DNA from 4 places in the Bacillus sp. BACIII genome. Region 4 is predicted to be linked to each of the others. Evidence: riboswitches for the same ligand, from Rfam matches in the RefSeq annotation. Region 4 holds a riboswitch; each other region holds the start of a gene.
What was found. A riboswitch is a leader RNA that binds a small molecule or an ion and turns the genes downstream of it on or off. The one in region 4 is predicted to bind thiamine pyrophosphate.
Positions count from the first base shown of each region.

Region 1: another riboswitch for thiamine pyrophosphate. It lies ahead of tenA (thiaminase II); the one in region 4 lies ahead of ACXN9U_RS07970 (ECF transporter S component).
Region 2: another riboswitch for thiamine pyrophosphate. It lies ahead of thiT (energy-coupled thiamine transporter ThiT); the one in region 4 lies ahead of ACXN9U_RS07970 (ECF transporter S component).
Region 3: another riboswitch for thiamine pyrophosphate. It lies ahead of thiC (phosphomethylpyrimidine synthase ThiC); the one in region 4 lies ahead of ACXN9U_RS07970 (ECF transporter S component).

Region 1 is NZ_CM174437.1:1,844,547-1,850,020, forward strand. Features, by position in the region: gene thiG (thiazole synthase) at 1-452, opposite strand, end outside; gene thiS (sulfur carrier protein ThiS) at 449-652, opposite strand; gene thiO (glycine oxidase ThiO) at 649-1,758, opposite strand; gene tenI (thiazole tautomerase TenI) at 1,742-2,359, opposite strand; gene tenA (thiaminase II) at 2,337-3,044, opposite strand; TPP riboswitch at 3,130-3,238, opposite strand; gene ACXN9U_RS08780 (monovalent cation:proton antiporter family protein) at 3,291-5,135, opposite strand; gene prpE (bis(5'-nucleosyl)-tetraphosphatase PrpE) at 5,362-5,474, shown strand, end outside.
Region 2 is NZ_CM174437.1:2,879,771-2,885,244, forward strand. Features, by position in the region: rRNA gene ACXN9U_RS14035 (16S ribosomal RNA) at 1-835, opposite strand, end outside; TPP riboswitch at 1,264-1,364, shown strand; gene thiT (energy-coupled thiamine transporter ThiT) at 1,464-2,045, shown strand; gene floT (flotillin lipid rafts scaffold protein FloT) at 2,076-3,605, opposite strand; gene ACXN9U_RS14050 (NfeD family protein) at 3,625-4,155, opposite strand; gene ACXN9U_RS14055 (DinB family protein) at 4,302-4,790, shown strand; gene ACXN9U_RS14060 (MOSC domain-containing protein) at 4,792-5,373, opposite strand; gene gbsB (choline dehydrogenase) at 5,445-5,474, opposite strand, start outside.
Region 3 is NZ_CM174437.1:2,107,755-2,113,228, forward strand. Features, by position in the region: gene thiC (phosphomethylpyrimidine synthase ThiC) at 1-1,225, opposite strand, end outside; TPP riboswitch at 1,348-1,458, opposite strand; gene ACXN9U_RS10130 (Type 1 glutamine amidotransferase-like domain-containing protein) at 1,527-2,219, opposite strand; partial or broken gene ACXN9U_RS10135 (hypothetical protein) at 2,533-2,690, opposite strand; partial or broken gene ACXN9U_RS10140 (sporulation protein) at 2,848-2,985, shown strand; gene ACXN9U_RS10145 (AAA family ATPase) at 3,324-5,474, opposite strand, start outside.
Region 4 is NZ_CM174437.1:1,706,790-1,712,263, reverse strand. Features, by position in the region: gene ACXN9U_RS07990 (S8 family peptidase) at 1-285, opposite strand, end outside; gene ACXN9U_RS07985 (STAS domain-containing protein) at 505-1,338, shown strand; gene thiX (HMP/thiamine ABC transporter permease ThiX) at 1,384-2,145, opposite strand; gene ACXN9U_RS07975 (ABC transporter ATP-binding protein) at 2,120-3,757, opposite strand; gene ACXN9U_RS07970 (ECF transporter S component) at 3,744-4,340, opposite strand; TPP riboswitch at 4,522-4,635, opposite strand; gene ACXN9U_RS07965 (glycosyl hydrolase family 18 protein) at 4,784-5,474, shown strand, end outside.

The sequences.
Region 1 (5,474 bases), 140 kb from region 4:
ATAGCATGGACTCCAAGCTCCTCAAGACGCCTTGCGAGCACGACATCATCTGACGTATACGGAAGAACGATAAATCCCTCTTCAAGCAGCTGCTCTGATGCTTTCAGCGTTTCAACCGGATCAGGCAAAAGTGACCGGCTGCATCCGATGACTTCCACTTTTATCATGTCACAAAGCCCTGAAGCTTTAGCAAGCCTGGCGATTCTGACCGCCTCTTCAGCCGTTGCGGCACCGGCCGTATTCGGCAGAAGCGTGTACTTAGACAAATCAAGCTGTTCGAGAAAGTTTGGCTGAGACTGTTCAAAGATATTCATCCGCCGCACCGCAAAGGTTAAAATATCTGATTCCGAGACGGCCACCGCCTCTTTCTGAATCTCAAAACTCGGATATTTTCCCGTGCCTAACAGCAATCTTGACTGAAACTGTTTTCCGCCTATTGTTAACATCCTCATCCGCCTCCTACAAAATGGACAATTTCGATGACATCGCGATCACACAAACTTGTGTTTTCATAATTCTTTTTTTCGATGATTTCTTTATTTCTTTCTACAACTACGATTCTTTGATCAAGCTGATACGATTCAAGCAAATCCTGAACCGTCCCCTCTTTTCGATTCCAATCAATTTGTTTTCCGTTCAGCTGAAGGATCATATTTGAACAGCCTCCTTGCGATCAATTCGAAACGCTTCTTCCCATTCATGTTTAACCTGTCTTCCCAGGATCATATCCCGCACCATTTCAGCCGTTGCCGGAGCTAGCAAGATGCCGTTTCGAAAATGGCCGGCGGCGAATATGATGCCGCTGTTATCAGGATGCCGCCCGATAAACGGCTTTCCGTCTTTTGTTCCCGGCCTAAGCCCCGCCCAAAACCGGTCTATTTTCATATGTTCAATGGCGGGCAGCATGGTTTTCGCTTTCGCAATGATAGCCTCAATCCCGCCGACGTCAGGCGTGTCGCTCCAGTCGCCCCGTTTCATCGTGGCGCCGATGACAAGCCGCCCGCTTTTTCTCGGAACGACATAACTTTGATTATGGTAAAGGGTTTTGGTCAGCGGGATTTCGTCATTCCACACAGAGAGGCATTCTCCTTTCACAGGGAAAAAAGGCTGCCCCAAGCCGAGCTGGCTGAAAAACCGGCCGCTCCATACACCGCTTGCAACTGCGACTTTGTCAGCATAAACATCCCCGCCGGACGTTGTGATGCAGTATTCCCCGTTCATCCGTTTTACGGAAGTGACTTGTGTATGCTCATATATGTCAGCGCCATAACGCCGCGCCCCTTTTGCATACGCTTTGCAAACATAGTAAGGTTCGACATGGACATCGTCTTTTATAAAACATGCGCCGAGAATGTCCTTTGAAGCGTAAGACTCTTTTTCAAGAACCTCTTCCGCTGAGAGCCAAGTGACGGAAGGTAAATCATCCATCTTCCGTAAACGGGTCATGTCTTCTTCTGTATACGCCAATTTAAGCATTCCGCCGTTATGGCGCCTGATGTTAATGCCGCTGGCTTCCTCAAGCTCTTGCCCCGCCGCTTCATACAGTCTTTGGCTGTGCATAGCAAAATCAAAAAACGCATCACGGTTTTCACATTCCGCATGAGCGCCAAGCATTCCCGCCGCAGCGCTTGTCGTTTTTCGGCCGATTGCTCCGTCTTCAAACAAGACAACGTTCTGCTGCATCTTCGCCAACTCATAAGAAATGGCGCATCCGATAATTCCGCCCCCGATAACCGCCGTATCATAGTGCTTCTTCATCATCAGCCCCCCTCACCGCGCGTGCATACCGTTTTGCCGCCTCCTCAGGGTTTTCAGCTGAGAAAATGCCCGACATAACGGCAATTCCGTCCGGTTTCGCCTGCTTTGTGAGCCCGATCGTCTGCAGTGTCATTCCGCCGATTGCAATGACGGGGATGGAAAGCGTACGTGTGATATCTGAAAGCAGGCCGATGCCTCTTGCCTCAAGTCCTTGTTTACATTCCGTTTCAAACACATGGCCGAACACCACGTAATCCGCATCTTCTTTTTCAGCTTGGACGGCTTCTTGCAGTGAATGAACCGAACGTCCGATATGGAGATGGGGAAATCTGCTCCGCACCTGCTTTACGGAAAAGCTGCTGGACGGAAGCTGAACACGTTGTATATTGGCAAAAAGCGCGATATCTGCCCGATCATTGATGATCAATTTGTCCTTATCCGCACCGCCTTTTTTCAACAGTGACAAAAGCTGCATGATCTCTCCCGCTGTTTTGCCCCGCTCACGGATATGGATAAAGCTCACTTCGCGCTGAATCGATAGAATATCCTCGGCCAGCTCGGCAACGGGTTTGCGATTATCAGTTACGGCGTGCAGCTCCAAAGGACTCCACCTCTTTTCCGCCCTTCTCCGACCAGCCTTCTTTTTGATAAGCCATTCCCCAAAATTGATATTCATAATAGCTTGAAATCACAAAATTCTCTTTCATTTTCGCGCGGATTTCCTCTGTGCTGTTTTCAGCAATCTCGTCAAAACGGCTGATCTGTTCTTCGACCTGCTGTCTGAACCAGTCTCCGCCGTATGTACCGATCCATTTTTCGTAAATCGGATGTTCCGGTTTGCATTCCTTTAAGCGTTCGCCAACTTCATAATAAAGCCAATAGCAGGGCAGAAGCGCGGCTAAAATTTCTCCAAAACGGCCGCTCATCACCGATCTGTACATATGAGACGTATAAGAATAGGCTATCGGTGCCGGCTTAAATGCCGCACGCTCTTCTTCTGTAATCCCTAAAAGCTCCGTAAATTCGCGGTGCAGCGCCATTTCCGCTTCATATGTGCCCTGAGCGTGGCCCGCCATCCTTCCCGTCGTAAACAAGTCTTCGGCATATGCGGCTGCAAACGCCTGAACTTTTGCAAAATGCGTCAAGTAGTAGGAATCTTGCAGCACGTAATAACTGAAACGGTCTAACGGCAGGCTTCCATCACCGATCCCTGTTACAAACGGATGAACAAAGCTTCCGTCCCACCATTCGGCTGCCGCCAGTCTGCATTCTTCAGAAAATGTCATAAAGTTTTCCCCCCTGATAAAATAAAAAAACCACTTTCCCGCATCGGAAAAGTGGTTTGGAATTTATCTGGATAAAAGGAACCCAAAAAATACCGCTCCACTTCCCTACGCAGGTCTGAACCTGTTCAAGTTATGAGGGTCTAAAAGTCTCACTTTTATCTCAGCCCTTATGAAGGACACCCCTAGTGGTCATACGATTATCATTTACTTGTTATGCCTTCTATCTTATCACGAAATGCAATTTGGTCAAGCTTCAAGGATTTTTCTCAGCTCCGACACGTAGTTGCGCGAGCCCGTAACGATGAGACGGTCTCCTGTTTTCAGCCTCGTGTCCCCGTGCGGAACGATGCTGTCCACACCTCTGAAAATCCGGACGAAAATCACATCGCCCATCAGCGGAAATTCGCGCAGAATAATGCCGTTATACGCCGTGTTTTCCAGATTGATCTGATAAAGCGAAGACTCTTCATTCGTCAGAAGGTTCATCACGCCCGGCGCCTCAATTAATGCGCGCAAGAGCGTCTTTGTAGACAGAAGGATAGAAAAAATACTGATGCCCTCTTCCTTCAGTTTTGTTTCATGTTCAACCGAGCCGACGCTTGCGATGATGCGCTCAGTCCCTTTCTCTTTCGCCATTAAGGCGATTTCAGCGTTCACATCTTCATTTCCCGTCGCCACGACCAGAATATCCGTTTTAAAAATACCGTGCGACTCAAGCGTGCCGGGCTCGTAATCAGAAATCGTTTCAACAGAAAAAACGGATTCCGCAAGCTTTTCCCCGGCATTTTCCTGATACACATGGACGACCCGCACATCATATTCCTCATCAGGCAGCTCCAGCGTCACCGGAAGCGTCATTTGGTTGGCGCCGATAAATGTAATGCGCTTCTTTTCCTGCGGCGCACTTTGCCGCTTGAATAATTTTTTAAAGCCGATCGGTGAGATGATGCTGGCGATAACCGCAACCAAAGTCAGCGCGCCGGACATATTGGCGCTGATAATGTGAAGCCTTTCTCCGATCGTAGCCGCCGCGATAACAAGCGACAGCGTAGAAGTCAGCAAAAACCCCGAAGCAAACACGGTTCTTTTGTCATACCATTTCTTTAAATAAAACACCGGGAACATTTTGCTGATAAACAGCGCCAGCAGAAGCAGCGGAATCATCGTCAATGTTTTCGGATCTTGGAAGAGCGTCCATATATCCAGCTTCACCCCGACCATGACGAAAAAGATCGGAATTAAAAACCCGTAGCCGAATGAATCCAGCTGCTCCACCATTTCTTTATTCGGCGACAGAAGCGATACCAAAACGCCTGCTAAAAATGCACCGAGAATATTTTCCGCCCCGAGAGATTCCGATAAAGCGACAAGCACGATAATCAGTGTAAAAATGGCTCGCGTGCCGATCTGGACGGTGCCTTTAGACATCGACTGCACAAATGAGCGGTGTTTAAAGATCCTGCCGAAGAAATACAGCACCACACCCGCGGCAAAGAGAATCAGAAGAAGCCACATATTTCCGCTGTCTTCCCCATAAAGAGAAGAAAAGAAAGCGAGCAGAATCATCGTAGCCAAGTCCGCAATAACGGCGACAAGCAGAATAATCTGGCCGATATTGGAATTCATGATCCGTTCTTCCTTTAAAGTCGGAACCACCACACCGAGTGATATTGTCGAAATAATAAGCGTCATTAAAAACGCGTTTTGAATAAAACCGGCTAATACAAAGGCATAGGACAGCAGCAATGATAAAATAAAGATGCCGAAAAATATGATCAGTGCGGCAGAAAACGTATTGGGTGCTTCCTTGCCGTTCGGAAGGAATTGTTTTTTCTTTCCTTTCTCAAATGACGAAAAGTCAATTTCCAATCCGCTTAAAAACATTAAAAAGATAAAGCCGAGAACAGACAGCGTCTCCAGCCACGTGTCTCCCTGAACGACGAGATTCAGGCCGCTTTTTCCGATAATAAGCCCCATGATGATTTCCGCGACGACGACCGGAATGCTGAGCTTAAACCGATGTAAAAGGAGCGGCGTCAAAAAAGCGACGATCAGAACGACGACTAAAGAAGCGACTGATGTATGTTCCATTTGTAAATACCTCCTTAAAACAAGGGTTATAAAAGCCCGCTTAAAGCGGGCAATACCTTACTTTTTTTAAAAACATAACGCATATTCTAACAAGGCTGGCGGCGAAAAAAAAGTAATAAGGCATTATTTCTTCAAATTCTTTTTTTAATTTGTACCAAAACAGCGTAATTAGGTAAAGGAATTAGTCCCATAATAAATAAAAAACCGGAAAAGGGAGGCTGACAGAATGGCTTATGACATCATCAGCGATATACACGGATGTTATGACGAAATGATCGCGTTAATGCAAAAGCTCGGATATGAAGTGAAAGACGGAATGCCCGTCCATTCTGAAGACAG
Region 2 (5,474 bases), 1.2 Mb from region 4:
TAGCACTCATCGTTTACGGCGTGGACTACCAGGGTATCTAATCCTGTTCGCTCCCCACGCTTTCGCTCCTCAGCGTCAGTTACAGACCAGAGAGTCGCCTTCGCCACTGGTGTTCCTCCACATCTCTACGCATTTCACCGCTACACGTGGAATTCCACTCTCCTCTTCTGCACTCAAGTTCCCCAGTTTCCAATGACCCTCCCCGGTTGAGCCGGGGGCTTTCACATCAGACTTAAGAAACCGCCTGCGAGCCCTTTACGCCCAATAATTCCGGACAACGCTTGCCACCTACGTATTACCGCGGCTGCTGGCACGTAGTTAGCCGTGGCTTTCTGGTTAGGTACCGTCAAGGTGCCGCCCTATTTGAACGGCACTTGTTCTTCCCTAACAACAGAGCTTTACGATCCGAAAACCTTCATCACTCACGCGGCGTTGCTCCGTCAGACTTTCGTCCATTGCGGAAGATTCCCTACTGCTGCCTCCCGTAGGAGTCTGGGCCGTGTCTCAGTCCCAGTGTGGCCGATCACCCTCTCAGGTCGGCTACGCATCGTCGCCTTGGTGAGCCGTTACCTCACCAACTAGCTAATGCGCCGCGGGTCCATCTGTAAGTGGTAGCCGAAGCCACCTTTTATGTCTGAACCATGCGGTTCAAACAACCATCCGGTATTAGCCCCGGTTTCCCGGAGTTATCCCAGTCTTACAGGCAGGTTACCCACGTGTTACTCACCCGTCCGCCGCTAACATCAGGGAGCAAGCTCCCATCTGTCCGCTCGACTTGCATGTATTAGGCACGCCGCCAGCGTTCGTCCTGAGCCAGGATCAAACTCTCCGATAAATGGATCACAGACTAAGTTCACTGCATCCTGCAGTAACGTCTGTGTGATCTGCATCGTGCAGACCTTAGTTTGACTGACTACGCACATCACTGTGCGATTTATTTAAAACTTTGAATTAACAGGTACGTTTTGTCTTGTTTAGTTTTCAAAGATCATTACCGCTCGTTGAAGCAGCTTTATTATCTTACCACTCAGCTTCTTTTATGTCAACAACTTTTTTAAATCGTTTTCGAAGCTGTTTGTTTTGTCTGCTGTTCATCAGCGACGTTTAATAATATAACACCCTTTTGAAAGTATGACAATAGTTTTTTTAAAAAAAGTCCCTGTTTATTTTCATTCATACTTATTTCAGTTTCTCTTCTATAGAAAGAATGCTGTCTTGTGGTTTGGTATATTTTCTTGTATAGTAAGATTGAACTAAATACTTGATGACCACAAGGGGAGCATTAAAGCTGAGAGTGAACGTTTTGTTCTGACCCTTTGAACCTGTTAGTTAACGCTGGCGTAGGGATGTGGCAAAGCCAAATGAATTGCAGTTTTGTAAGCAGCGCGCGGACCTTTTCCCATCCTTCCCCGCGCTGCTTTTTTGTTTATCCTTGATACGGTTGTCTGACCAGGGGGAAAACTATGAATCATTCAACACAGCTTGTGCGCTTAATAGAAATAGCGATTATGACCGGAGCGGCCGTCATTCTGGACATTGTGTCAGGTATGTTTCTCCGGATGCCACAAGGCGGATCAGTCTCTATTATGATGATTCCGATTTTTTTGATTTCATTCCGCTGGGGAGTGAAGGCCGGGCTTACGACAGGCTTTTTAACAGGGATTGTCCAGATCGCCATCGGCAATTTGTTTTTGCAGCACCCGGTGCAGCTATTTCTTGATTATATCGCGGCGTTTGCAGTTCTCGGTTTCAGCGGCTTGTTTGCTTCCGGTGTCCGTGAAACGGCATTGGCTAAAAAAAGAGGCGCATTAACGGTGTATGTGATAAGCGGCGTTTTTATCGGCAGTGTGCTGCGGTATGCGGCACATGTGATCTCCGGAGCGGTCTTTTTCGGAAGCTATGCTCCGAAGGGCACTCCGGTCTGGATTTATTCGCTCGTCTACAACGCGACCTATATGATTCCTTCTTTTATCCTTTCGGCCATTGTCCTTATCTTATTATTCATGACGGCGCCGCGGCTTCTTGAAACCAAGCGGGCAAATTGAAACAGCAGGCGGGTTATGCCTGCTGTTTTTTTATCCAGAGCTGCGTTCTTCTTTCGAATCGCCCAGTTCTTTTGTAAGTTCATTTATGCTTTGTTTTATGTTTCCTTTGCCTGAAAAATTCTCAATGATCTCTTTTACATTGATTCCGGAAGATGCTTTTAAACTTTCCTGAAGACCGGCCATTAAATTGGTTGCATAGCCCGTGACTTTATTGGCTCCGCCGTTTTCACCGCTTCCTCCCGTATCAACGACAGTTATTTTATCAATGTTGGAAAGAGGCGCCGAGACTTGCTTCGCATACTCAGGCAGCATTTTCACAATCATATCGAGGATTGCGGCCTGCCCGTATTTTTCGAAGGCTTCAGCAATTTTCTCTTTAGCTTCCGCTTCCGCAAGACCTTTCAGGCGGGTGACTTCCGCTTCGGTTTCTCCTCTCGCCTTTTCAGCCTCCGCTTTAGCAAGACCGTCAATTCTCACGCGTTCAGCTTCCGCTTTGGCCATCGCTTCAATACTATACTGTTCGGCATCTGCTTCTGCGAGCTGCTTCGCCTTTGCAGCTGCGGCCGCTTGTTCTACCGAATAACGGTCGGCATCGGCCTTTTTCTTCACTTCAGAGTCATACTGGCGCTCACGGCGGAGAATTTCTTTTTCTTCCAATTCAATCTGCTTTTGCCGCTCAATAATTTTAATCTGCATTTCCTGCTCTGTCACCTGCTGGCGGGCTTTTGCTGTTTCGAGGTCATATGCCTGGTCGGCATTGGCTTTTGCTGTGTCCTGCTCTCTTCTGTATTCCGCCATTTTCAGCTGATTGATTTTTTCCGCTTCAGCTATTTCAGTCGCCCGCTCCAGCTCTGATTTTTTTGCGTCTTTATCAGCCGCCGCGCGTTTAATTCTCGTCTCTTTATCCGCTTCTGCCGTGGCTATGTCCGCATCCCGCTTGACTTGGGCGATTCGCGGCTTACCTAATGATTCTAGATAGCCATTTTTATCGCGGACATCTTTAATCGTAAAGGAAACGATCATCAGTCCCATTTTGGCAAGATCCTGAGACGCAACCCGCTGGACTTCCTGAGAAAACTTTTCCCTGTTTTTATAAATTTCTTCAACGGTCATGGAGCCTAGGATGGAACGCAGATGGCCCTCCAGCACCTCACGCGCCTCCTGCTCGCGGTCCTCCTTAGACTTCCCTAAAAATTGTTCAGCTGCTGTTGCGATTTCCCCGATGGAGCCGCCGATTTTTATAATGGCGGTTCCGTCGGCCATTACCGGCACCCCTTGTTCTGTATAAACTTCAGGTGTAGAGACATCAAGCTTGCTTGAAAGTAAACTGAGAGGTTCCGCCTGCTGGAACACCGGAAGCACGAACGTTCCCCCGCCCCGGACGATTTTCAGACGATTTCCGCCTTCATCAATGTGGACGTTCTTATTGCCCAAATAGCTTCCGGTTACGATAAGGGCTTCGTCAGGCCCCGCCGTCCGGTACTTCGTAATAAATACAGCAATAAGTGCGATGAGTAAAAAGAATACGATTCCGATAACGATGATAATCGGCATAGTCATAACAGTTCCCCCTTAGATATCAGATTGGTTCATGCGGCATCACAAAAAGCACTCCGTCTTTCACGTCAATCACTAATACGGCCGTTCCGTACTGAATCTGTTCTTGATCAAAGCTGACCGCAGATTTAGAAATAGCGCCTCCGATTCCCTCTATGATCACTTCCCCATAGCCGTCTTTCGGAACGGAAGTAATAACCCTGCCGATTCTGCCCTTTAAATCCGACTCCCGGTATACGAGCGATTCTTCCGCTGATGAAAGCGGTACAAGGACAAAGAAGTGAAGCAGGCTGACCAAAAAAACTGAAAGCACAAATGAAAGTAATGCAATGACAGGATTTGAAAGCGGAGTTGCGATTTCGCCGATGTAACCTGAGGCTGAAAAGATGGTCAAAAACGACAAAATCAACGTTGGATTTACGAATGAAACAGGAATGGCTTCCGAGACGCCGTGAAACACATCTTGAAAAAACAGAATCAAAAGCGTGAGGCTCCCCGCAATAATCAGTGTGTAAAGATAGATCGTTTCAAGCGGCAGATGAAATACGACCACATTCTTTCCTCCTTTCGGCCTGGATGTCGGAGTGTTACTTTATATACGGTTGCAAAGGAAAATGGTTTCAATTTTCTGATAAGAAAGGCTGATTACATGATTATCCAATCCGGATATGATATGTTTACTCCAAAGGAGGAGATAGGATGAGCATTTTTAATGAAGCCAGACAGCAGACTTGGGAAGAACTGAAAGGACTCTCTGATGAGGAATTCAACCAAAAGCCCGCGGCTGATGAGTGGAGCGTGCGCGAAGTCCTTGACCATTTAAAGAAAATTGACGAATCAGCGCAGGCCCTTTTATCAAAGCAGGCAAAAGACGCACCGTTAAAAGAAATAGAAGAAAAACCGATGGAGTTTATAGAGGACAGAACAACTAAACATCCGGCACCGTCACAGCTTGAACCTGAGCAAAACCGAATATCAGTCATCGAAGCGAAACAAGAATTAGATACAGCAAGACAGCAGCTGACCGCCGTTATTTCGTCATTAAACGAGGAAGACTTTGAACGTGTGCTTCTGCATCCCGTTTTTCAAGAACTGACGATCCGCCAGTGGATTGATTTTATCGGTCATCATGAAAAGCGCCACATTAATCAAATAAAAGAAATTAAACAAAAAATCGAGAAGGTCTGACTCAGACCTTCTCGATTTTTTTCTTGACGCGTTTCGGTTCATAGGAATGGATGGCGACCGAATCACCCGTGCATATGTCTCCCGGCCGTTCAACAATACAGACAATTCCTCTTCTGCCCATTGCGTGCCTCACAAATGCCGCAGCGAGTTTTGGCTGATCCGGGTAAAAGGATTGAATGATTTCTCCCGGCTGAATGCACGGATCATTTTCTCCCTCGCACAACAGAGACGCACCGCTTGGAAATATCATTCTGCTTCCTTCTTTAAGCGGCGTCAGTGCAGAAAAACCGCTGATTGCGATATTAGCGCCGAGCCATTCTGGAAAGATATGAGAAACCCCCATCGCCGCCGCAATCTCATCACATTCCTCCATGGACACGATTGAAATTTGTCTCCGGTTAAAAATTTCCGTCCCTCTTTGATACATTGGCTCCCGTGCACCGGCTTTTTTTGTCAGTCCGAAATGAAGATCACCGGGAAACCCGCCGTATTCCGCACGAAGCTTGTCCATCTTTTTGGTAACAAATTGTTCCGTATCCGCTATATATACGCCTTCCGCCTTTGCTGTTATGCACTTCCACATCACCCGTCACCGCCTTTTTCTTGACATTATCCTTAAAAAACCCCGCTCTGTAAAGGAGCGGGGTTCAATTATTATACCGTTTTCGGCGTTAAGTCAAAGCA
Region 3 (5,474 bases), 400 kb from region 4:
GCTGTTTGTCCATGTTCTCTTTAATTTTATGCATCGGCACATGACCCGGTCCTTCGATCATCACTTGCACATCGTGCTTCCACGCGATTTCCGTCAATTCTCCGAGAGTCTCCAATTCCGCAAACTGCGCTTCATCATTAGCATCCGCAATCGAGCCGGGACGCAGCCCATCTCCAAGAGAAAATGCAATATCATACGTCTTCATAATTTCACAGATTTCTTCAAAGTGCGTGTACAGAAAGCTTTCCTGATGGTGAGCCAGGCACCATTGCGCCATAATCGCCCCGCCGCGGGATACGATTCCCGTCGTGCGTTTGGCCGTTAACGGGACGTAACGAAGCAATACGCCGGCATGGATGGTGAAATAATCCACGCCCTGCTCCGCCTGCTCAATCAATGTGTCTCGATAAATGTCCCACGTTAAATCCTCAGCGATGCCGTTTACTTTTTCAAGCGCCTGATAAATCGGCACCGTCCCCACAGGTACGGGGCAATTGCGGATGATCCATTCACGTGTCGTATGAATATCTTTCCCAGTGGATAAGTCCATCATCGTATCGGCGCCCCAGCGAATCGCCCACGTCATTTTTTCAACTTCTTCTTCAATAGAAGATGTAACAGCTGAGTTGCCGATATTTGCATTGATTTTCACATGAAAATTCCTGCCGATAATCATCGGTTCACTTTCAGGATGATTAATATTTGACGGAATGATCGCCCGGCCGCTGGCTACCTCGTCTCTGACAAATTCGGGAGACACATGCTCGCGAATTGCGATAAACTCCATTTCCGGCGTAATGATGCCTTTTCTCGCATAATGCAATTGTGTCACATTTTTCCCTGCCTTGGCCCGCAGCGGTTTCCGCTGTAAACCGGGATATTCGGCGGCACGGCCCTCTTTTTTATAGCCGTTGTCCTCAGGTTTCACGGTCCGTCCGTTATATTCCTCCACATCGCCGCGCTTTGTAATCCACTTTGTGCGGAGCGGCTTCAGACCTTCATGAATTTGAATTTGTACATCCGGGTCTGTATACGGTCCGCTCGTATCATAAACACGGACCGGCGGGTTCTCCTCTTCCCCAAACGCCCCCGTTGTCGGACTAAGGCTGATTTCCCGCATCGGCACTCGTATGTCAGGCGAAGAACCCTTTACATAAACCTTTTTACTGCCTGAAAAACTCGACATAATAGAAATGTTCGCTTGCTGTACTGATTGATTTTGCATACAAATCTCTCCCTTATCCATTTGAATAACAGAACCAAGCTCAGCACCAGCACAAAAAAACCGGATTCATTGGAGAACCCGGTTTTGCAGTCAGAAAGAAACTATTATTGTTTTCCTCAACAATAATAAAACCTTTACTTCCCCACGCTGGTACGAACCAGATCAGGTCCAAAGGGTTAAGAAGCCGCCGCTTCTCTCTCAGCCCGCTCAGACGGGCACCCCCAGTAACTATTGATTTCGGACTCATCTTAACATAAAAACATTCGAAAAAAAAGAGGAATATAGAAAATATTCAGCAAATTCAACCCAAATATTTGACAGGCAATGGAGTTTCAATTATTCCATGTTTCCCCCTCATCACCCGATATGCCCTTGCAACTGGTCTTGAACTCACTGTTTGAAACAGCTGATCATTTATGAAATGAAGAGCCGCTCCATCGTCCGTCGCATAGCCGCCGCACAAGAATTCGTTAGATATCAGCTGGTGATACATCGGTCTCCGGTCCTTTTCGCCGTCATAATGAGGACAAAAGCTCCCTTGCAAAAAACCTAAACTTTTCATACTGGTCAGCGGCCCGGCTGAATCTGTCACTCCTTCTTCAAACCAGCAGATTGCACCCGCGCTTAATCCGGCTAACACCACACCGCTCTTCCATGCTTCTCTCAGAATAAGATCCAATCCCCACTCCTTCCACAACACAAGCATATTCCGCGTATTTCCCCCGCCGACATAAATTACGTCCTTTTCCATAAGAAAAGAAGTTAAATCTGTTGACGGCGGCTTAAACAACGATAAATGAGACGGCACACAATCAAGTGTTTGAAATGCACGATAAAACCGCTGCACATAGTTTTGAGAATCACCGCTCGCCGTCGGCAAAAAACAAATACGAGGCGACTTTCGCTCTGATTGCGTGATGACATATTGATCGAGGGATAAATTTTCCGGCTCCATCGAGAATCCGCCGCCGCCCATCGCAATAATCTGTTTCATCATCCCACTCCCCCCCGAAAAATTTGTTATTCATTATAGCAGTTGTATACACGCAGAGATAAATATTTTCTTAACAGACCAGCATAAAAAAGTATACTGTCGCAATAACAGAAATCGCAAATCTCTGCCTTAGCACAGCGCTGCATGAACAATTAGATGCAGTTGTCCATCTTGATGGTGAACTGTCAGTACTCCTGTCGGAAAAAGGTTGGCTCCTGGATAAACAATTTCAAATTGATTCGCATTTATCTTGCAGAGAACTGAAACAAAGTCATACAAAAAAGACGATGTCTTGAGACACCGTCTCTTTATTTTATTGCTCCACTCTTCTTAAAGCCTCATTTACCGTTTCTTTTATAAACGCGTCTTCACCGCTTAATCGCTCTAAATTGAGATCGCCGTTTCTCAGCCTTTCAGAAATATTGTTTATATCCTCTCTACCGTGATTTGCAGCTCACCGGCTAAAAACATTCTGTGTAATTCATCAGCAATATTATTCTTAGTCTGCCCGAAGGCAGGAAAATAATAGAAAAAAGTATGAATCAAACGAATTCTTTTCCCTCTTTCTTACGTATGTCTGTTGAGAAAAAGGGGAAGATCTAACAGGTCATTTTTAAAAAAACTTTCGGCAAGAGGACTGCGAGGATGGCTGGAAGAGATGTATAATGACGGAGAACAGCTCGTACGTGTCCGCTTCAGCCAATCAAAGCTTGAAGATACAGAAGAGCTTGAAGAGGTGCTAGGAGAGATCCTAGACCAACACTGAATAAATTAGAAAAAGGAGCTCTCAAATAAGCTTGGCTCCTTTCTTAGATCAAATATAAAAACCCGTTTCTTATATGAAGAATTGTGTTTTTCAATATACCGGTGGACCGTATTCTACGTTATACACACATTGATGAAAAGCAGCTTCGTATTGTTGTCAATACGTTCTCTAAATCATGTTACGTTTTTGGTTTATAATAACTCACTTTGTATAAATTCACCACAATAGTGTTCGTTCATAAGTAATAAAATACAGATTATAAAAATGAGTCTAACCATCTTCCTGAATATTTGTCCAATAGTTGGTCTGACCAACGAGTTCATTTCAATGACTGTAAATCATTTTAGCACTTCTTCACTTCTTTTCACCTTAAAGATCTTACTCTGCGGAATATTGGGATTGTGATGAACAACATATGCTTTAGAAAAACGATATAGATACTCTGCTTCATGAGACTTAGGAGTTAAGATTATCATTTTCCGCTTTAATTCCTGTTCATATAACTCAAACACTTTATCTTTACGTCCTTCATCGAGTGCACTATCAAACTCATCGAGTACGATATAGCCTGGTGTTGCTTGAATTGTTTGTAATAATGCCAAAGCAAATAGTAAGGAACTAAGAGACTCTTCCCCACCAGATACCCCTTTTCCTACTTTGCCGCCTCTTGCTTTAACACTTACATCCTCTAATTTTCCTCGATGTCCTTCTTTATGTGCTTTAATATATAAAGCATAGTGGATTTGATGACGTCGGTCTGTTCTCATATCCCAATCTATCTCCCCTTGAAAGCCAAACAGAGACATATAATGGACAAACTTTTGATTAACACCAATAACTTTACTATTAATTGTGCTTTCTAAGTCTTCTTTTAGACGTTCCATACGCTCTGTATATTCCTCTAACAATAGTTTGGATGTCTTCACTTCTGTTGCAGAACGATCATACTCTTCTTTCATTTTTTGATAATTTTCTGGAGCAGCTTCATCAATCCCTGTTTCATTTGCTGCATGAGAGTATTTAATTTTCCCACTTTCTCGCATGTCTTCTGCCTCAGATTTAGTTACATTAGGTAGTTCTGTAAGCTCTAATGCAAAATCTTTTAATTCCTGTTTTACAGAATCTAATAACCTTTGGATGTCATGTTTGATTGTTGAATAGTTCTCTTCATTTGTTAAATATTCTTCAGACCGATGTTTGATTTGCCTTTCTATTGACTCAATTTCTCGGTCTTTGTATAGGAGGCTTTCTTTCAAATCTTCTATGTCCCGATTTAATTTCTTTTCTTCACGTCGCTTCTTATCTAAAAGAGAACCAAGTTGTTCTAACTGTGCATTTTTATTCTTCTTCTCTTCTTCTAACTCAATTAAGTATTGCTTCAATTGGCGTACTTCTGTTATTTTTCCCTTCTCTTTTTCATACTGAATAAAAATTTCCTGATAGTTTTTAAAGGTTTCTACCTTTTGCTTCCAGTCAGCACGCTCTTCATTGAGCCTATTCCACTCTCCCTGAATCTCATCCCTATTTTCTTCGAGTTCAAGTTTTTCATTACTTAGATTGTAATGCTTACTCTTTCGCCATTCTCGTTCATTTTCTTTTATCAAAAAGGCTTCCGCATCTTTTAAAGATTCACGTCTTCGAAATAGCGTACTATTTCTACGTGTTAATTCATCTATTTCATTGGATAGAATGCTAATGTCATTGCCAACCCTATCAAGCTCATCTTCTACTTGTAGTTGATATTTTTTTAAAACTTTTTCACTTAGAATAATCCGCTTTTCCTCTTGAGGACCTCTTATCCCTCTCGCATCGAGAAGCACACCATTTTGAATCTGTGGTTTTTCATTTTCAAAAAAGCTCTTAACCCACCACAGTGCTTTTACCGCAAGCGGATAAAGATTATTTCTTAATTTTTCTTTTATCTGCAAATGTTTACCCGGAAGTTGTGTAATTGTTTTTTCCGGAACAATATTTGGCAATGGGACATGGTATAAATCATTTGGCGCATGAAAATCCTTTTGGTTCACAAACAACGTATACTTTATCGTATCAAACAAATCTTCATCATTCGGCTTAGCTGTTTCATCTAATTCAACAAGCTCCCGCAAAGGATAGACTTCTATATTTCGCTTTTTGAAGTATTGGATAGACACTTCCTGACGAGAACTGTAAACGCGATTCATTCTAAGATTTTCTAGTTCTTTTTCTAAATTGTCTTTTTTAATTATAAGTTTCCCTTTTTCATTTTTTGCATTTTCTAGTCGTTGCTCATTGAACTCCATCTCTTCCTGCACAGCTTGACTACTTTTATATGCATCAATAAGTTTACGCACGTCTTGTTCCCTAGCACTGTCTTGGTCAATCTTCACTTTTAGTTCAGCAATTTGCGGGGTTAGGTCATCTAATTTTTGTTTATTTCTTTTCAACAACTGTTGCTTTTCTTCCATTGAAGCATCAATAGAAACATACTTTTCCTCCGCATTAACCAA
Region 4 (5,474 bases):
AATCGTTCCGGAAACATGTGTCCCGTGGCCGTTGTAATCGGAAATCGCGTCTTCTTTGCCTTCGTCATCATCGGTGAAGTTTTTTCCGCCGATAACCCGGTCTTTCAAATCAGGATGATTAATGTCGCAGCCTGTATCAAGCACCGCGATTTTAATATCCTTTCCTTTAAACCCTTTTGCCCACAATTCTGGCGCCTTAATCACTTTAATACCCTCAGGAAGCTCGTTCACATCCATGATCTGCTCATCCGTGACATAAGGAATCAACCGCATTTCACCATTCATAAAAAAGCCCTCCTTTTTTATGCTTGCGAGTGGATTCAAGGGTGTTGCTACTATTTTATGGCAGATTATGCCGTTCAGAAAGAGTCATTTGAAGCATTTTCATAAAAAAGGCGCAATCTATTGCACTAAATAATTTCAAATAATTGGATGGTTCAACGGCTTTTATTTTGATTCGGCATCAGCTGACGCTATAATTGGAAATGGGAAAGGAGAAGAGGTATGAAGATAAATGAAGCATTGTACGACTATTTTTCCGAACGGGTGGATCAAATTGCGAAAGAATGGATTGAAACGATGGAAGATTCGGATCCGAATTCGATTTACTCTTTGACAAATCCCGTCATCATAGAAGAGCTGATGGAGCAAGATAAAGAATTTTACCGGCATATTAATAAAATGTATATCATGCCGGAAAAAGAATTTTTAGAAGAGTTCGAGCGATGGGTGATTGAGCTTGCGAAAGACCAGAAGCATCTGGATACCCCGGTCCAGTATGTGGTCCGTGAATTCATGAGAAACCGGAGATTGTACATCAGTTATTATGATGCGTTTGCCGATAAACATGAATCTTCGTTTGCCGAGGGAGAAAGGAAGAGATGGGAGAATTTAATCGTTCAAGTATTTGATTTTACGATTTACACATTTGTCGATCACGCCGAATATAATTCGAAAATGCAGCTGAATGCACAAAGAGAAATGATTTTAGAATTAAGCTCGCCGGTTATTACGCTGAGCAATCGGACGGGGCTTCTGCCGCTTGTCGGCAATATTGACACGGAACGCGCCAAATACATTCTTGAAAATACGCTGAGTACATGTGCAAACCGGCTGATTGAGCATCTGTTAATCGACTTGTCGGGCGTAGTGGTTGTCGATACAATGGTGGCGCACCAGATTTTTAAATTAATTGAGGCGCTGAACCTGATCGGCGTTTCGTCCACTTTATCCGGGATCAGGCCGGAAATTGCCCAAACCGCCGTACAGCTCGGCATTAATTTCTCGGATATTACGATTAAATCCAACCTCGCCCAGGCTCTCAATTATCATCAGTAACATACATATAAAGACAGGCTGCCGAATCACTCCGGCGGCCTGTTTTTATAAAAACAACAGTGAAATGAGACAGCTTGCGCCGAATAAAAGGAGCACGAGCATGAAAAAGAACCAGTCGGCGCGGCGCACAGTAACCGTTCTGTAAAACGTGCGGTTTCGGCTCCCTGTAAAACCTTTAGATTCCATTGCGATCGCTGTGCGTTCCGCCTTTCTGATGGCGCCTGCCAAAAGCGGGATGGTAAAGCGCCTGAAGGCAAAGAGCTTTCCTTTCAGCCCGGAATCAGACGCCGCGCCTCTGATTCTGTGCGCCTGTCTGATAATCAGGATTTCATCTTTCAGAAGAGGAAGAAACCGGAACCCGGCGATCACGCCGTAAGCAAGCTTCGGCGGGAGCTTACATTGCTGAATCAGACTGAGCATAAACAGAATCGGATCGGTTGTGAAAAGAAACATCATCGACAAAGCGGAAAAACATAAAATACGAAACGCGATAGAAATCCCGAGCGCCGCATTATCACTGTTGACGGCAATCGGTCCGAGCTTAAACAGCAGATTGCTTTCGGTTGTCGGGACGTTTCCGAATACGGCGGCTGTCCATAAAGATCCGAAGGCAAGAATGACAAACGGAACCGTAAACAGCAGCCATTTTTTCAGCGGCACATGTCCCGCCAAGAGGACGCCTCCGGCAATGATAATATAAAACAAAGCAGGCGTGTACGGGTTATAAATAAACGACAGCATAACAACGCATAACAAAACAGCCGCCGCCTTAATTGACGGGTTAACAGCCTCCAGCCGCAGGTTCATTTCTCCGCCTCCTGTCGTGTTTCATCCATTCATACCGCAGGGGCAAAGCTAAATGCGCCCGCTCCGCGATTCCGATATGATCAGAAAACAATGAGTCGGGCGTTCCGCGGTACACAAGCTTCGTGCCGCAGAGCACAAGGATCGTATCGGCATAATCTGAGACGAGCTCCATATCATGTGTCACCATTAAAACAGCCGTTCCTTCCTTTTGGATCTCCTGAAGCATCAGCATGCACTCACGCGCCGTTTTTGCGTCCTGCCCGAAAGTCGGTTCATCAAGCAGCAAAACTTTCACCTGATGCATAAGCATCGTCGCGACGCTGAGCCTGCGTTTTTGTCCTTGGCTTAAAGAGAACGGATGCTGTGAGGCATAGCGTCTCAGGCCGAACCGGGTTAAGAGCTGAAGAGCTTTCTCCTTTGCGGCTTTACCGTCTTCAAAGCCGAACAGCAGCTCTTGAATGACGGAATCTGTGACAAACTGGTGTTCAGGATTTTGGAAAACATACCCTATCAGCCGCCGAAGCTCTTTTTCCGAATAGGAATCTACTGGTCTGCCGTCTATTTTGATGTCGCCGCTCACAGGGCGGATGAGTTTGGCCGCGGCGGACAGGAGCGTGGATTTTCCGGTTCCGTTAGGGCCGGCAATCGCGGTGATTGACCCTTTTTTTACGGAAAAGCTCACGTCCTGAAAAATGGTGTCTGTTCCTCTTATGAATGACAGCCCGTGAACACTCAGCGCGTCCTCTGTCGAAAGCGCGGCGGGCCAGGGGCCGGGAAAGGGCGGTACAGGTTCCTGAAACAGTCTTTCTTTGCACAATGTAAAAGGGATGCTGACTTGCTTCTGCAATGAGATCACCTGCGGAATCGGAATGCCGAGCTGTGTCAGCTCTTCAAGTTTTGTTTCAAAGATCGCGCCCGTCTCTCCGTCCATCACTTTCTGACCCGTTCCGTCAAGGACAATCGTCCTGTCCATCCACGGCGTCCAATGATCAAGCTGATGCTCGATAACGAGAAGTCCGAAGCCTTTTTCGGCCTGCAGTTCTTTGATCAGCCGCACCAATTCACGCACGGAATATGGATCAAGCTGTGCCGTCGGTTCGTCTAAAATAATGAGTTCCGGCTCCATCGCAATGATACAGGCGAGCGCGACCTTTTGTTTTGAACCGCCTGACAGCGAGGCGATCGTCCGTGTTTTCAGATGAGTGATTTCTAATTTTTCCAAAACATCCTCAATAATTGAGTCCATCTCTTCTTTTGTATATTGCAAATTTTCCAGACCGAAGGCTATTTCATCTTCAACCGTCAGCATGCAAAACTGCTGATCCGGATCTTGAAACACGACGCCGATAGATCGGGCGGCGGGTTCTGACAGCTCCGAAAGAGGTGTTCCGTATAAGGAAACGGTTCCCGTTTGAACCGCATCGCAGGCTTCCGGGTACAGACCGTTCAAACAAAGTGCAAGCGAGCTTTTGCCGCATCCGCTCGGCCCGAGCAATAAAACCCGTTCTCCTTTGCGGAGCTGAAATGACACGTCTTGAAAAACCGGCTTCTCATCTTGCTCATAAGAAAAGGTAAGACGGCGGGCCGATAGAAGGGGTTCAGATGCCTGCATCTTGGTTCACCTGTTTCTTCTTCTTGAATTCTTTTCCGAGCGCCATGCCGTTCAGCACCCCTGTGTAAGCCAGCGCATCACTGATTGCTTTGCCGAGAAGGCCGGCAAGAAGCGCACCTGAGACCAGGCGGATGAGAAGCATGACGGCTAATAAACCCGGATTCAAAACAGAGTATCCGGAAATGAACAAGTCATAAATGAAGCTCGCAACAGAAGACCCCATACCGGATAAAAGGAGCACGGGCAGGGTATACACCCGCCAGCGTGTCGCAAAAAAGACCGCTTCCGCACCGATTCCCTGCGCGATGCCGATCAGAATCACCATCGGCCCTGACGGATTTCCGAGTAAACACTCCACAAACGCGGCGATGATTTCAGAAACAAGCGCCGCTCCCGGTTTTTGAATAATGTAGGCGGCAATCACCGAGACGATAAACCAAATACCGTAAATCGGTTCGTAGCTCATCCGGCCGAAAAACCCTGCCGCTATATTGCTTGCATGAGTTGATAATAAATAAACGACAGCAAATACAACACTGATGACGGACATGACGACAATTTCTCTCATTTTCCAATTTTTCATTGTGATCTCCTGCTTTCTTATCGGATAGTCGTATGTATGAAAGAGTTGATTTTACGAAAGACGATTGATCGTAAGTTTCATATTGCGGTGTCCTCCCCCGTTTTTTAATGAAAAATAAAAAACTGCATATCCGAGGGAATATGCAGCAGCAGAACGAAAACGCATGGAAAAAACCCTGCGCTCCGGTCAATCTGCACTTCCCCACGCTGGTATTATCCAGATCGGGTTATAAGGGATCAAAACACGCCTGCCGCATGTTTTATCTCAGCCGATAACAGCACCCCTAGTGCGTTTCCTATACAGTTTTTTATGATGACATCATCATAGTTGATCATATCTGATTTGTAAACAGCCTTTCTCTAAACAGAGTTTGGAATCGGACCGGAAGATCATTCATAAAGATAAGAAGAGCCCTTTTGATCAAAAGGAAACGGAGGACATCTATGTTTGTTCATACAGTGCAGTCTGGTGACTCGTTATTTTCCATCAGCAGAAAGTACGGATACCCTGTTGACAGCATCAGAAGCGTCAACGGGCTTGAGGAAACGAATATCGTTCCGGGGCAGGCGCTTTTGATCCCTCTTAATGAATATACGGTTCAGCCGAATGATACGTATGCCGTTATCGCAAGTAAGACTTATGTTCCGCAGATGCAGCTGATGCAGGCAAACCCGGATATTCCGCCGAACCGGCTGCGGCCGGGTTTAAAAGTGAGAATTCCGGATATCTCCAACTATTTGGCGGGAACCCTGCAATTTTACGTCATTCGGACACCTGAAGCGGACAGAGAGCTCATTAATGATTTTGCACCCTATTCATCGGCGATTTCTTTGTTTGAATATCATTTTGGCCCAAACGGAGATATCATGAATGATTTAAACGACAGAACCGCGATAGAAACCACATGGCAAAACAGAGTGCGGCCGCTTGCGGTCATCACGAATCTGACAGAAGGAGGGTTCAGCCCGGAATTAGCCCATCAAGTCCTGCAGAACCCGACGGCGAGAACGAATCTCGTCAATAATATCGTCTACCTGACCGTAAGAAAGGGATACGGCGGTGTAAATATTGATTTTGAACGGATCAGGGAAGCCGACCGGGACCTGTTTACAGGATTTCTCCGGCAGTTAAAAA